2 regions of the Pseudomonas sp. LBUM1656 genome follow, and region 1 is predicted to be linked to the other one. Evidence: riboswitches for the same ligand, from Rfam matches in the RefSeq annotation. Region 1 holds a riboswitch; the other holds the start of a gene.
The links. Region 1 has a riboswitch for cobalamin ahead of cobO (cob(I)yrinic acid a,c-diamide adenosyltransferase). Riboswitches for the same ligand answer to the same signal wherever they lie in the genome.
Positions count from the first base shown of each region.

Region 2: another riboswitch for cobalamin. It lies ahead of cobW (cobalamin biosynthesis protein CobW); the one in region 1 lies ahead of cobO (cob(I)yrinic acid a,c-diamide adenosyltransferase).

Region 1 covers NZ_CP166800.1:1,866,834-1,874,688, forward strand. Annotated here, with positions in the region: gene ACA072_RS08305 (C40 family peptidase) at 1-489, shown strand, start outside; gene ACA072_RS08310 (C40 family peptidase) at 712-1,248, shown strand; gene ACA072_RS08315 (O-methyltransferase) at 1,271-1,924, shown strand; gene ACA072_RS08320 (PQQ-dependent sugar dehydrogenase) at 1,969-3,282, opposite strand; gene ACA072_RS08325 (hypothetical protein) at 3,350-3,934, opposite strand; cobalamin riboswitch at 4,091-4,324, shown strand; gene cobO (cob(I)yrinic acid a,c-diamide adenosyltransferase) at 4,406-5,017, shown strand; gene ACA072_RS08335 (cobyrinic acid a,c-diamide synthase CobB) at 5,028-6,410, shown strand; gene bluB (5,6-dimethylbenzimidazole synthase) at 6,407-7,057, shown strand; gene cbiB (adenosylcobinamide-phosphate synthase CbiB) at 7,054-7,855, shown strand, end outside.
Region 2 covers NZ_CP166800.1:2,875,757-2,883,611, reverse strand. Annotated here, with positions in the region: gene cobN (cobaltochelatase subunit CobN) at 1-2,197, opposite strand, end outside; gene cobW (cobalamin biosynthesis protein CobW) at 2,201-3,262, opposite strand; cobalamin riboswitch at 3,361-3,574, opposite strand; cobalamin riboswitch at 3,770-3,997, shown strand; gene ACA072_RS13150 (CbtB domain-containing protein) at 4,117-4,308, shown strand; gene ACA072_RS13145 (CbtA family protein) at 4,320-5,024, shown strand; gene ACA072_RS13140 (cobalamin biosynthesis protein) at 5,021-5,434, shown strand; gene cobM (precorrin-4 C(11)-methyltransferase) at 5,533-6,279, shown strand; gene nfuA (Fe-S biogenesis protein NfuA) at 6,440-7,024, opposite strand; gene ACA072_RS13125 (fatty acid cis/trans isomerase) at 7,230-7,855, opposite strand, start outside.

The DNA of each region.
Region 1 (7,855 bases):
CTTTACCAGGACGGCGTGGCCACCGACAAAGAACTGGCAAACTTCGCCGACGGCAAGTCGTACCAGCTTCCGGTTCTGGCCGACAGCATCCTCGAACGTGGCATGTCCCTGATCGGTACCCGTTACCGTTTCGGCGGCACCTCCGAGGCTGGCTTCGATTGCAGCGGTTTCATCGGTTATCTGTTCCGTGAAGAAGCCGGCATGAACCTGCCGCGCTCCACTCGCGAAATGATCAATGTGGATGCGCCGCTGGTGGCTCGCAGCGCGCTGAAGCCGGGCGACCTGCTGTTCTTCGCCACCAATGGTCGTCGCGGTCGTGTCAGTCACGCCGGGATCTACCTGGGTGACAACCAGTTCATCCACTCCAGCAGCCGCAAAAGCGGTGGTGTCCGGGTCGATAGCCTGGGCGACAGCTACTGGAGCAAGACCTTCATCGAAGCCAAGCGCGCACTCGCGATGGCCCCGACCGTGGTCACGGCACGCAAGTAAATCTTCAGCCTGTCGCCACGTCAGTGGCGACAAAAAGTCTCTTCGCAACGAAGTAGGCGGACAGTTTGTAAGGCGAACTTAAAGTCTTACTTGAAGTTTGGCCCATAGCCGCTAGAATCCAGATCTATTATTGATGGCAAACCGCCTGCGTCCTGCGCAGGCGGTTTTCTTTTCTGTCTTCCCGGCAGAAAAAAGCCGCAGCCAGATCAGGATGTTCTGCTAATGACGATGTCGGCCCGCCTCACCATCATGCTCTTCGCAGCGCTGCTCAGCGCTTGCGCCAGTCGCACACCGCCTCCTGCGCCGGTGGTTCGCGCCCCCATTGTTTTCGGTAACCCGCAACCCTTTTCCCCCGAGGCAGAAGACGTGCTGTTCCGCGCGCTGGGCCTGGTGGGCACGCCGTATCGTTGGGGTGGCAACACGCCGGATTCGGGCTTCGATTGCAGCGGTCTGATCGGTTACGTCTACCGTGATGTCACCGGTATTTCCCTGCCGCGTACCACCCGCGAAATGATCAGCATGCAGGCGGCCAGCGTCGGCAAGGAAGGCCTGCAGACCGGTGACCTGATCTTCTTTGCCACCAACGGTGGCTCCCAGGTCAGCCATGCCGGTATCTACGTCGGCGAAGGTCGCTTCGTTCATGCGCCCGCCACTGGTGGCACGGTGAAGCTCGACAGCCTGTCCAAGGCTTACTGGCAGAAGGCATATCTGAGCGCCAAGCGTGTTCTGCAGCCTGAGCATTTGGCGCGCAATCCGTAGCATTCTGTCCGAAGAGGTCGTCATGACCGCCCGCACGCTCAATCTCGACGATTCCCTGTATCAATACCTGCTCGACGTTTCCCTGAGGGAAACGCCGCTGCTCAAGCGCTTGCGCGACGAAACCCAGGCAATGCCGATGGCGCGCTGGCAGGTGGCGCCGGAGCAGGGGCAGTTCCTCGCTTTACTGGTCAAACTCATTGGCGCGAAGCGATTGCTGGAAGTCGGCACGTTCACCGGTTACAGCGCCTTGTGCATGGCCGCTGCGTTGCCGCAGGACGGTTCGCTGATCTGCTGTGATATCCCCGGCGACTACAACGCTATCGCGCGTCGTTATTGGCAGGAGGCGGGGCTCGCCCATCGCATCGATCTGCGTCTGGCGCCTGCGCTGGAAACCCTGGCTCAGCTGGATCAACCGGGGCAATTCGATCTGATCTTCATCGATGCTGACAAAGCTAACTATCCGGGCTATCTGGAGCATGCGCTGCGTTTGCTGCGCATCGGCGGGCTGGCGGTGTTCGATAACACGCTGTGGAGCGGGCGGGTGCTTGAAAAGGATCCCGAAAGCGCAGACACCCGAGCCATCCAGGCGCTCAATCGCGCCTTGAAGGATGACTCGCGTGTGGATCTGTCGTTGTTGCCGCTAGGAGATGGTTTAACTCTGTGTCGTAAAAAGTAAGTGCTGAGCCGCTCCCACATTAGTTATGTATTGGCAGCTTGAGATTACTTGGCTGCGGAAACCCGCCACACCTTGTTCCCCACATCATCGGCCACCAGCAAACCCCCTTGCTGATCAATCACCACGCCCACAGGCCGGCCCATGGCTTTCTCATCCTCATTGAGGAAACCTGTCAGCACATCCACCGGTTGCCCGGTCGGTTTACCGCCCGCGAACGGGACGAAAATCACCTTATAGCCACTGTGTGGCTTGCGGTTCCACGAGCCGTGCTGACCGATGAAGGCGCCTTCCTTGAACTGCGCTGGAAGCGAGTTGCCCTCGGCAAACGACAGGCCCAGCGACGCGGTATGCGGGCCGACCGCGTAGTCCGGCGCAATGGCCTTGGCCACCAGGTCCGGGTTTTGCGGCTCGACGCGAATGTCGACGTGCTGGCCGTAATAGCTGAAGGGCCAGCCGTAGAATCCGCCGTCTTTCACCGAAGTGATGTAGTCCGGCACCAGATCACTGCCAATTTCGTCCCGCTCATTGACCGCCGTCCACAAGGCACCGGTCTGCGGTTCCCAGGCTAGACCGTTTGGATTGCGAATCCCCGAGGCGAAGATGCGGTGATTGCCGGTGGCGCGATCCACTTCCCAGATCGCCGCGCGACCTTCTTCCTGGTCCAGGCCGTTTTCGCCAACGTTGCTGTTGGAGCCGACCGTGACGTACAGCTTGCTCCCGTCCTTGCTGGCGATGACGTTTTTGGTCCAGTGGTGATTCAACGTGCCGCCCGGCAGGTCGACCACCTTGATCGGCTGCGACTTGATTGCCGTGGCGCCGTTTTCATAGTGAAAGCGCAGCAAGCGATCGGTGTCGGCGACGTACAGGTCATTGCCGACCAGGGTCATGCCGAACGGCGAATTGAGGTTTTCCAGGAACACCGTGCGGGTTTCGGCGATGCCATCGTGGTCCTTGTCCCGCAGCAGCGTGATGCGGTTCGGGCTGGGGACGCCGGCACCGGCACGGCCCATGACTTTGCCCATTACCCAGCCGCGAATGCCTTTGCCGTCATCGGGTTTCGGTGGCGCGTTGGTTTCGGCCACCAGCACGTCGCCGTTGGGCAGCACGTAGAGCCAGCGCGGGTGATCGAGCCCTTCGGCGAATGCCGCCACTTGAGTGCCCGCCGCAGGAGTGGGTTTCGCGCCCTCCGGCCAGCCGATCGCCGGGGCGATATTCACCGTCGGGATCAGGGTTTTGTTGGGTTCTGGCAACTTGGGTGACGGGCCGGTGCCGTCGGAGACTTGCAAGCTGGAGGTTTCACCACAAGCGGCGAGCCCTCCGGCGAGCGCGATGACGAGAACGAGCTGGGGCTTGCGCATGCGGATCTTCCCTATGAATGCATTGACTTAATCATAGAGAAGATTTGAAGCGCGATGGTTCAACCGGTCAGCCGCGGGCTTCCTTGAACAGCACGGCGATGCCGGGGTGATAGTTGCCGGCTTCATTGCGCAACTTGCGATAGGCGTACGGGAAATACCAGGCCACGGCGCAGCTGTGTTCTTTTTGCAGGTCGTCGACCATGTCCTGAAGTTCTTCCGGTGTCGCGCTCTGCTGGGCCTTTTGGGGCGCAACAAACAAGCAGCCGAGTTTCAGGTCGCTGGCGTAGCTGATGCGTTTGGCGTTGCTGGTGATGTCCTGCAGCGCCTGGCTCAGGTTCAGGCTATTGACCTTCGGCCAACGTTGAGTGGCCTGAAGGTAGGCGCGTTCTTCGGGGGAGGCGATAAACAGATCGGCACGGCCGTTGCGTTCGCCTTCTTCGTTCTGCTTGCGCGTTGTGGTTTGTTGCAACGTGACCATTTCCGCCATCCAGGCCGCGGCGGAGAGCAAGCCAAGGTTGGCTTTTTCGTCGTACCAGTAAGGCGTATCGTTATCGCCGCGCACCGCATTGTAGCGGTCTATACAGTCAAACCAGCGTTCCAGCACCGGTCGCAGGAATTCCAGCTTCGGATTGCTGATGATCATGCCTTGCATGTTGCTCACCCTTTGTAATTGTGATGTTGGGTTGTGGCGCTTTGATATCACTGCTGACAGTGTGGTGCAAGTTGGGGTGTCAGTAAATTGACCGGCGGCAGTATATCGCTCGCCCGCGCTTTGTCTTCAATTGACGCTCCACCCCCAACCCTCTAACCTTCGCGGCTTGTTTCAGGTGCTCTGTGGCGAAGGTCGACAGAGTGAAACAGGGAAGCCGGTGAGTGACCATCTTCAAGCGACGAAACGTCACGATCCCGGCGCTGCCCCCGCAACGGTAAATGAGTAAAGATTGCGCCTTGAGCCACTGTGTCGACTGTCGACATGGGAAGGCGCGCAGTCCGGCGCAAGCCGCTCATGAGCCCGGAGACCGGCCTGATTCATCCAACGGCATCACGGTGGGCGATGCCAGGCTTCTTGCCGTCTATTCTTGTGCCTGCCCGCCGTTATCCAGCCTCAACGGAGAGCTCCCCCATGACTGATTCCCCTGATCGTGACGAACGCCATCTGGCGCGCATGCAGCGCAAAAAAGCCGTGATCGACGAACGCATCGCCAACTCGCCGAACGAGTGCGGCCTGCTGCTGGTACTGACCGGCAACGGCAAAGGCAAGAGCAGCTCGGCCTTCGGCATGCTCGCCCGCTCCATGGGGCACGGCATGCAGTGCGGCGTGGTGCAGTTCATCAAGGGCCGCAACAGTACCGGCGAAGAGCTGTTCTTCCGCCGCTTCCCGGAGCAGGTGCGTTTTCATGTGATGGGCGAGGGCTTCACCTGGGAAACCCAGGACCGCCAGCGTGACATCGCCGCCGCCGAAGCCGCTTGGGAAGTGTCCCGCGAACTGCTGCGCGATCCATCGATCGGCCTGGTGGTGCTGGATGAGTTGAACATTGCGCTCAAGCACGGTTACCTCGACCTCGATCAAGTGCTCACTGACTTGCAGGCGCGTCCGCCGATGCAACATGTGGTGGTCACCGGTCGCGGCGCCAAACCGGAGATGATCGAACTGGCCGACACGGTCACCGAAATGGGCGTGATCAAACACGCATTCCAGGCCGGGATCAAAGCGCAAAAAGGCGTCGAGTTGTGAGCTGCACTTTATGAATAGCCATCGTCAATGCCCGGCGGTATTGATTGCCGCGCCGGCCTCCGGTCAGGGCAAGACCACCGTCACCGCCGCGCTGGCCCGTTTGCATCGCAATCAGGGGCGCAAGGTTCGCGTGTTCAAGTGCGGCCCGGACTTTCTCGACCCGATGATTCTCGAGCGCGCCAGCGGTGCGCCGGTGTATCAACTGGACATGTGGATGGTCGGCGAGCAGGAAAGTCGTCGACTGTTGTGGGAAGCCGCCGGTGAGGCCGACCTGATCCTCATCGAAGGCGTCATGGGCCTTTTCGACGGCACGCCGTCCAGCGCGGACCTGGCGCGGCACTTCGGTGTGCCGGTGCTCGGTGTGATCGACGGCACGGCGATGGCGCAGACTTTCGGTGCGCTGGCGTTGGGGTTGGCCAAGTATCAGCCGGACTTGCCGTTTGCCGGTGTGTTGGCCAACCGTGTTGGCACGCTGCGCCACGCGCAATTGCTGGAAGGCAGCTTGACGGAAGGCTTGCGCTGGTACGGCGCGTTGTCGCGTGAGACCGGGATTGAATTGCCGAGTCGTCATCTCGGTCTGGTCCAGGCCAGCGAGTTGAACGATCTCGACCTGCGCCTCGATGCCGCGGCCCAATCGCTGGCCAGCAGTTGCGACGTGGCGCTGCCGCCGCCCGTGGAATTTGCGGCACCTGAAATGATCGTCGCCGAGCCTTTGCTGGCCGGCGTGCGAATCGCCGTGGCCCGTGATGAAGCGTTTGCTTTCACCTACGGCGCGAGCCTGGATTTGCTGCGGGCCATGGGCGCCGAATTGCTGTTTTTCTCGCCGATCCGCGATGCTGATTTGCCAGAGGCGGACAGCCTTTATTTGCCGGGCGGTTATCCGGAATTGCACCATGTGGCGCTGTCACAGAACACCTCGATGCTCAATGCTATCCGCGCCCATCATGCCGCCGGCAAACCGTTGCTGGCCGAATGTGGCGGGATGTTGTACCTGCTCGATTCGTTGACCGACGTCGAAGGCACTCGCGCTGAATTGGTCGGTTTGCTGGCCGGTGATGCGGTGATGCAGAAACGTCTGGCTGCGCTGGCGCTGCAAGCCGTTGAGTTGCCGGAAGGTTCGTTGCGCGGGCACACCTATCACCATTCGTTGACCAGCACCGAGCTTGAGCCGATTGCTCGTGGGCTGAGCCCGAACGGCGGGCGTGGGGCGGAGGCGGTTTATCGTGAGGGGCGGATGACGGCTTCCTACGTCCACTTCTATTTCCCGTCCAATCCGAACGCGATCGCTGCACTATTTCTTCCCGACTTCAGGGACGCCTTCGCGAGCAAGCCCGCTCCCACATTGGATCACCTAACCCCTGTGGGAGCGGGCTTGCTCGCGAAGAGGCCATGACCGACAACGCATTTTCCGAAGCCGAACGCGAAGCGGTTTATAGGACAATTGCCGAACGCCGCGACATGCGCCACTTCAGCGGCGGCACCGTCGAGCCCGAGTTACTGCAGCGCCTGCTCGAAGCAGCCCATCAAGCCCCCAGCGTCGGCCTGATGCAGCCCTGGCGGTTCATCCGCATCAGCGACCGGGCCCTGCGCGGCAAGATCCAGCAACTGGTGGAAGAAGAACGCATCCGCACCGCCGAAGCCCTCGGCGAGCGCACCGACGAATTCATGAAGCTCAAGGTCGAAGGCATCAACGATTGCGCCGAGGTGCTGGTCGCCGCGCTGATGGATGATCGCGAACGCCACATCTTTGGCCGTCGCACCTTGCCGGAAATGGACATGGCCTCGTTGTCCTGCGCGATCCAGAACCTCTGGCTGGCCTCCCGCGCTGAAGGTCTGGGCATGGGCTGGGTGTCGCTGTTCGAGCCGCAAGCACTGGCGGACTTGCTGGGTTTACCCGCCGGAGCCAAGCCGTTGGCAGTTCTTTGCCTCGGCCCGGTCAAGGAATTCTATCCGGCGCCGATGCTGGTACTCGAAGGGTGGGCGCAGGCGCGTCCGCTCAGTGAGTTGCTGTATGAAAATTATTGGGGAGTGAGTCAATGAGTGTGGCGTTATTGAGTGTCGCCGCGGTGGCGCTGGACGCGCTGCTGGGCGAACCCAAACGCTGGCATCCGCTGGTGGCGTTCGGCCGTTTTGCCGACCGCATCGAGCGACGTTTCAATGGTGAGGGGCGCGGCTGGCGCAGTCACGGCGTCACCGCTTGGGTGATTGCGGTGTTGCCGCTGACCTTGCTGGCCACGGCGTTTTCCTGGGCGCCTTATGTCGGCTGGGTGGTCGAGATTCTCGCGCTCTATTGCGCGCTCGGCATGCGCAGCCTCGGCGAACATGTCGAGCCGGTGGCCAAGGCCCTGCGCAGCGATGATCTGGAGGAGGCGCGCACACGTGTCGGCTATCTGGTCAGCCGCCAGACCAGCGAGCTGGATAAAACCGAAGTCGCCCGCGCCGCCACCGAATCAGTCCTGGAAAACGGCAGCGATGCGGTATTTGCTGCGCTGTTCTGGTTTGCCGTGGCCGGCGCACCCGGCGTGGTGCTCTATCGCTTGAGCAACACCCTGGACGCGATGTGGGGTTATCGCAACGAACGCTTCGAACGTTTCGGCTGGGCGGCGGCGAAAATCGACGATGTCCTCAACTACATTCCTGCGCGCCTGGTGGCGTTGACCTACGCGCTGCTGGGCAAAACCCGACTGGCGTTGAAATGTTGGCGCACCCAGGGCCCGACCTGGGACAGCCCGAACGCCGGGCCGGTGATGGCGGCCGGTGCCGGTGCACTCGGCGTCGAGTTGGGCGGGGCGGCGATCTATCACGGTGAACTGCATCAGCGTCCGCAACTGGGCGAAG
Region 2 (7,855 bases), 1.0 Mb from region 1:
GCAACAGACTCGATTGCGCCCCACGACCATCGCCTCGGGGAATACGCAACAGCGCCAACAACGTATCGATGCGCAAGCGCCCGGTCGGTGACTCGCCAAAGATGTGCAGGCCATCGCGGATCTGCGACTCTTTCAAGTCGCACAGGTATGTGTCCAGACGCGGCAGCCAGATCGCCGCATCGGCGTCGCTGTTGAGCTTTTCATCCAGTTGCAATTCACGGTCGATGTGGGTGTCGCGCACCAGTTGCAGGATGTCGCGCTGCAATTCACGGGCGCGGCGCGGATCGAGCAACTGCGCTTCGTAATATTCGTCCGCCAGCAACTCAAGGTTGCGCAAAGGGCCATAGGTTTCGGCGCGGGTCAGTGGCGGCATCAGGTGATCGATGATCACCGCCTGGGTGCGACGCTTGGCCTGGGCGCCCTCGCCCGGGTCGTTAACGATGAACGGATAGATATTCGGCAGCGGCCCGAGCAACGCGTCTGGCCAGCAGTTTTCCGAGAGCCCGACACCTTTGCCCGGCAGCCATTCGAGGTTGCCGTGCTTGCCGACGTGGATCACACCGTGGGCGCCGTAGGTGTTGCGCAGCCAGAAGTAGAACGCCAGATAGCCGTGGGGCGGCACCAGGTCCGGGTCGTGATACACCGCGCTCGGATCTGCCTGATATCCCCGCGCCGGTTGAATGCCGACGAAGGTCAGGCCAAAGCGCAGCCCGGCGATCATCATGCGTCCGTCACGGCACATCGGATCGCTGTCGGGCGTGCCCCAGCGCTTCAGCACGGCTTGCTGATTGGCTTCGGGCAATGTGTTGAACATCAGCCGATAGTCGTCCAGCGCCAGGCTTTGGTGACAGGGACGCGGGTCAATGGTGTCGAGGTCGTTGCTGACGCCACCGAGCAATTGTTGAATCAACGCAGTGCCGCTTTCCGGCAACTCGGCAGGCAGCGGATAACCTTCGGTGTGCAGCGCGCGCAGGATGTTCAGCGCAGCCGCGGGAGTATCAAGACCTACGCCATTACCAATGCGTCCATCGCGAGTCGGGTAGTTGGCGAGGATCAGGGCGATGCGTTTTTCACTGTTCGGCACGCGCGCCAGATCGATCCAGCGCCGCGCCAGTTCGGCGACGAAATCCATGCGCTCCGGCTGCGCCCGGTAGCACACCACGTCCGACTGACTACGCTCGCTGCGCCACGCCAGGTCCTTGAAGCTGATCGGCCGACTGATGATCCGCCCGTCCAGCTCCGGCAATGCGATGTGCATCGCCAGATCACGCGGGCCGAGGCCCTGTTCGCTGGCGAGCCAACCCGGCTCGTTGTCCTGAGCGCAAATCGCCTGAATCACCGGAATGTTTCGTCGAAACGGTCGCAAATGTGGCGCTTCAGGACTGGATTGTGCGAAACCGGTGGTGTTGAGAATCACCCCCGCCTCGACTTCGTCCAGCAAATCCTCGACCACCGTCAGGCAGCCGGGTTCTTTCAAACTGGCCAGCGCAATCGGCAACGGATTCAAACCCGCCGCCTGCAAACGCTGGCAGAAAACATCGATAAACGCAGTGTTCGCCGCCTGCAAATGCGAGCGATAAAACAGCACCGCCGCCACCGGTTGACCGGCCTGCCAGTCGGCTTGCCAATCGCTCAGTTCAGCGGGGCTTTTCTGCGGATGATAAATCGCCGTGCGCGGCAGGGTTTGCGGCTCAGCCCAGGCGTAATCGCGATCCAGCCAGCGATTGGCCAGACAACGGAAAAAATCCAGGGCATTGGCCATGCCGCCCTGACGCAAAAACTGCCAGAGCCGGTCGCGGTCGTCGGCAGACACGGTGCTCAGGTCGCTGAGCTCCGGGTCCGGACGATCATCGCCTGGCACCAGAATCAGCTGCACACCGCGTTGGGACAGCTCCACCAGACGTTCGACCCCGTAACGCCAATAGGCGATGCCGCCGTGCAGCGAAATCAGAATCACCTTGGCATGGCGCAACACTTCGTCGACATACAAGTCGACCGACGCATGATTCTGCACCTGCATCGGGTTGGCCAGACGCACGCTGGGGTAATCGTGCGGTAACTGCTGCGCCGCTTCGGCAAGCAGCGCCAGGCTTGAATCACCGCTGCACAGGATCACCAGCTCGGCGGGGGTTTGTCCAAGGTCGGCGATGTTGTCATCCGACACGAAACCGCCGGGCTGGGTCCTGAGCAGGTGCATGGCTTAAACGCTGAGCGCGGCGCGCAATTGCGCTTCGAGCAGAGCGGCATCCAGTTCCTGGCCGATCAGCACCAGACGCGTGGTGCGCGCTTCATCGGCGCCCCACTGACGGTCGAAATGCTTGTCGAAACGCGTGCCCACGCCCTGGATCAGCAAGCGCATCGGTTTGTTCGGGATCGCCGAGAATCCTTTGACGCGCAGGATGCCGTGCTGGACTACGAGTTGGGTCAGCGCGTCGAGCAGCAGGCTTTCGTCAGCTTGCGGCAGTTCGATTGAGATCGAATCGAAGGCGTCGTGATCGTGATCGTCTTCACCTTCATGGTGGTGATCGTGATGGCTGTGACGGCTGTCGATGTGTTCTTCGGAACCGGCACCGAGGCCGATCAGCACGTCCAGTGGCACACGGCCGCTGCTGGCTTCGATGACTTTGACGGCGGGCGGCAGCTCTTCGGCGACTTCCAGGCGCACACGGGCCAGGTCTTCAGGGCTGATCAGGTCGGCCTTGTTGAGAATCACCAGGTCGGCGCTGGCCAGTTGGTCGGCGAACAGCTCGTGCAGCGGCGATTCGTGGTCCAGATTCGGGTCGAGTTTGCGCTGGGCATCCACTTGATCCGGGAACGCGGCGAAGGTGCCGGCGGCGACGGCCGGGCTGTCGACCACGGTGATCACCGCGTCAACGGTGCAGGCGCTGCGGATTTCCGGCCACTGGAAGGCTTGAACCAAAGGCTTTGGCAGGGCCAGACCCGAGGTTTCGATCAGGATGTGGTCGAGGTCGCCGCGACGGGCGACGAGTTCGCGCATCACCGGGAAGAACTCTTCCTGGACGGTGCAGCACAGGCAGCCGTTGGCCAGTTCGTAGACGCGGCCGTTGGCCTCTTCTTCCGTGCAGCCGATAGAGCACTGTTTGAGGATTTCGCCGTCGATGCCCAGTTCCCCGAACTCGTTGACGATCACCGCGATGCGGCGGCCTTGTGCGTTGTCGAGCATGTGCCGCAGCAAAGTGGTTTTGCCCGAACCGAGGAAGCCGGTAACGATGGTGACGGGGAGTTTGGCCAGTGTTTTCATCGGATGCCCTTTGGCAAGGTGGCGGGCATACGGGACGACAATCGCAGCGACGGGCGCGCGCGGAAGAGTTCGCCACCGGATCACCCCGCCCGGTTGTAGTGAGAATCTGTGTCGAGGCAGGTCTCCTGGCTGACGGTGTGCCGGGCGGTTGGCCTGGCGTTGGCTGCGCCTTCCCGCGACCCCGTTGGACAGGGCTTGCAGTGGCGTGGCAGCGAACATCACCGTTCACAGTTGCGGGGGCAGCCGCGGCATCGACCGCGTTCCCTTCTTAGCTTCGGCCGATGCCGAAGAACCTCGAAAGCGCAAGGCTACGCATCGTGTGGGGGCGGGTCAATGTTCACATGACATCGGCGGCGCTCCCTTCGCGAGCAAGCCCGCTCCCACATTTGACCAAGTTCCTTCAGAGAGATGCGGTCGAATGTGGGAGCGGGCTTGCTCGCGAAAGGGGCTCATCGGTTCCGAGTTGAGAACCCCTGCCAATTGACGCCCAACCCCCGCCCATGCTCTCCTACACGCCTTGTTACGGGTGCCCTTCACAGGGTGAAACGGGAAACCGGTGAATCATGTGCTTTACTCAAAGCCATGTCAGTCCGGTGCTGCCCCCGCAACGGTAAGCGAGCGAAGCGTCAAATCCACTGTGCCAGCAGTTCGGCATGGGAAGGTGATGCTTGCAGGTTCAGGCGCAAGCCTTGGCCCCTCGTGAGCCCGGAGACCGGCCCGCAACACAAAGTGACCACTACGATCACTGAATAACAAACCCGCGGTGGGCGGGCGCTGTTGAACCTCTGCGTGCCCGACTCGCAGGGGTCTTCCATGCGCTCTATTCACCCGCTGACAGACCAGAGGGAAGCGCCATGTCGATCATCAGCAGCACCGGCCACAGCACCGCCAGCACCACCACAACCCTGAGCCAACGCCTGACCGCCGCCGTGTGTGCGTCGATCCTTGGCGCGTGCCTCGTCTATTTCGCCGGTTTCTCGCACATCGAAGCGGTACACAACGCCGCGCACGATACCCGTCACAGCTCCGCCTTCCCGTGCCATTGAGACCTGCCGACATGATCAAGCGTATCGCGCAAACCGCAGGTTTCACCGGGCTGCTGGCCGCCCTGTTGCTGACCCTGCTGCAAAGCTTCTGGGTTTCTCCGTTGATTTTGCAGGCGGAAACCTACGAAAAATCCGAGCCGGCCGCGGTTGAAGTTCACGAACACGCCGCCGGTGTCGCCGCTCACACTCACGACGCCGAAGCCTGGGAGCCGCAAGATGGCTGGCAGCGCGTGCTGTCGACCACCGGCGGCAACCTGGTGGTAGCCGTCGGTTTCGCCCTGATGCTCGCCGGTCTCTACACCTTGCGTGCACCGACCAAGACCTCTCAGGGCTTGCTTTGGGGCCTGGCGGGTTACGCGACCTTCGTACTGGCGCCGACCCTCGGCCTGCCGCCTGAATTGCCGGGCACTGCCGCCGCTGATCTGGCCCAACGGCAACTCTGGTGGATCGGCACGGCCGCCTCCACGGCTGTCGGCATTGCGTTGATTGTGTTCAGCCGTCACTGGCTGATGAAGATCCTCGGCGTGGCGATTCTCGCCGTTCCGCACGTGATCGGCGCGCCACAACCGGAGGTGCACTCGATGCTGGCTCCGGAAGCCCTGGAAGCGCAATTCAAAATCGCTTCACAGCTGACCAACGTCGCGTTCTGGCTGGCTCTGGGCCTGATCAGCGCCTGGTTGTTCCGTCGCAAAAGCGATGGCCAATACCACGCATGATTGATCCCCGCACAGCGCCGACGTTAGTGGTCGGCCTGGGCTGCCAGCGCGGCTGCCCCGCCAGCACGCTGCGGGCGCTGATCGATCAGGCTTTGCAAGCTCATAAAATCGAACTTCATCAGATCAAGGCCCTGGCCAGCATCGACCTGAAGCGTAATGAGCCTGGCCTGATCGAACTCGCCGAACAACTCGCGTTGCCGCTGATGTATTTCAGCAGCGAGCAATTGAAAGGTTATAAACCGCAACTCAGCCACCATTCGGACATCGCGTTCGAACGCACCGGCTGCTACGGCGTGGCGGAAAGTGCCGCCCTTGCCTTGGCCGAACACCTGGCCAACGCACCGGCGAAACTGCTGATTTTGCGACAAAAATATGCCCAGGCCACCCTGGCGTTGGCCTGCGTTGCGTAAGATCCCCGATAATCCCCACCTTCGATCATGAGCAATCTTCATCTGAAGCCTTGCCCAAGCCCCTGTTCTGACAGACTCTCTATTCAAAGGAACGGACGATGACCGTCTACTTCATTGGCGCAGGTCCCGGCGACCCGGAACTGATCACCGTCAAAGGCCAACGGCTGATCCGCAGTTGCCCGGTGATCATCTATGCCGGCTCTTTGGTACCCGCCGCCGTGCTCGAGGGCCATTGCGCCAAACAGGTGGTCAACAGCGCCGAGTTGCACCTTGAACAGATCATCGAACTGATCAAGACCGCCCATGCCAAAGGCCAGGACGTCGCGCGGGTGCATTCGGGTGATCCAAGTCTATATGGGGCGATTGGTGAGCAGATTCGTTATCTGCGCGAACTCGGGATTGCGTTTGAAATCGTTCCCGGGGTCACGGCGACTGCGGCGTGTGCGGCGCTATTGGGGGCAGAACTGACGTTGCCCGACATTTCACAGAGCGTGATTCTGACCCGTTATGCCGACAAAACCGTGATGCCGGCCGGTGAGGAACTGGGCAGCCTGGCGCAGCATGGGGCGACGATGGCGATTCATTTGGGCGTGCAGCATCTGGAAAAGATCCTCACCGAATTACTGCCGCATTACGGCGCGGACTGCCCGATCGCGGTGATTCATCGGGCAACGTGGCCGGATCAGGATTGGGTGGTGGGGACGATTGAAGACATTGCCGGGAAGGTTGCGACGAAAGGGTTTCGGCGTACGGCGTTGATTCTGGTGGGTCGGGTGTTGGGGAGTGATCAGTTCAGCGAGTCGTCTTTGTATCGCGCCGGGCATGCGCATCTCTACAGGCCCTGATCGTTCCCACGCTCTGCGTGGGAATGCCTCAACGGACGCTCTGCGTCCGCTTTTGGGACGCGGAGCGTCCCTGGCTGCATTCCCACGCGAAGCGTGGGAACGATCAAAAAAAACGGCACTCACGGGTGCCGTTTTTTTATATCTGCAGCGAACACCTTACTTAGTAGTAGGCGTTTTCTTTCTGCGTATGGTCAGTTACATCGCGAACACCCTTGAGCTCGGGAATGCGCTCGAGCAAGGTGCGCTCGATGCCTTCGCGAAGGGTGACGTCTGCCTGGCCACAGCCCTGGCAACCACCGCCGAACTTCAACACCGCGATGCCGTCATCGACCACATCGATCAGGCTGACCTGACCGCCGTGGCTCGCGAGCCCCGGGTTGATCTCGGTTTGCAGGTAATAGTTGATGCGCTCGTTGATCGGGCTGTCGGCGTTGACCATCGGGACTTTGGCGTTAGGCGCCTTGATGGTCAGTTGGCCGCCCATGCGGTCGGTGGCGTAGTCGACAACCGCATCGTCCAGGAAAGCTTCGCTGAACGAGTCGATGTACGCAGTGAAGCTTTTCAGCCCCAGCGCGGTGTCTTCAGGTTTTTCTTCGCCCGGCTTGCAGTAGGCAATGCAGGTTTCGGCGTACTGGGTGCCAGGCTGGGTGATAAAGACGCGGATGCCGATACCCGGGGTGTTCTGCTTGGAGAGCAGATCAGCCAGATAATCGTGGGCGGCGTCGGTGATGGTAATAGCGGTCATGGAAACTCCTCGCAGGCTTGGGCGCAGTTTACGCCAATCATCGCGCCGTACAAAGTCCTAGTATTTTTGTCGGGAAAGAGCCGGATCAACGTTGAGTGCCGATTCGCCGCAAATCCAGCCTAAAAGCCAACCGAAACCACCACACATCCTCAGTTGGAGCGGCGGCGCCTAATAGATCTGACACCGGCCAGCAATCAACGGTCGATCAAAGATTCTCGTACCGGTTCATGTCCAGCACGCCCTCTTCCACCGGCTCGGTTTCGTGGAGGTAGCGGCTCAGGTCATGGAAGTAAAACCAGAACTGCGGATGGCTGCGGCGAATGCCCCAGCGCTCGACGATTTTCTCGAAACGGTGCGCGTCCTTGGCGTTTTCCATGGCATCGACGAACGCCGGTACCTGGTCGGCGGGAATGTTGAACATGAAATTCGGGTAGCTGCTGAGCACGCCCGGAAAAATCGTCACGGTGTCGAGCCCTGGCTGATAACGCCGCGATTCACCGAGCAGGAACGCCACATTGCTGTGGGCCCGGTTGCGCAGCAGGCTGTAGACCTCGCGCTTGCCTCTCGCCGTCTCGATGCGCAGCATGGTCGCTTCCGGCAACTGGTCGATAACCTTCAGGCCAGCCGCCGGGCGTGAAGTCAGGCGACTCAAGGCCTGTTCGGCACTCTGCAACGCCGGGTCGATGTTCGGTCGCGAGCAGTACGCGCCGTCGCAGCGGTTGATCGGATCGGGCCTGGCGTTGAGTTCACCGTAACGGGTCAGCAACTGCATCGCGAAGTCGCGCTTGGGGTCTTTCTCGTCCAGTTTCAACGCCGTCGGCGTGTCATTAT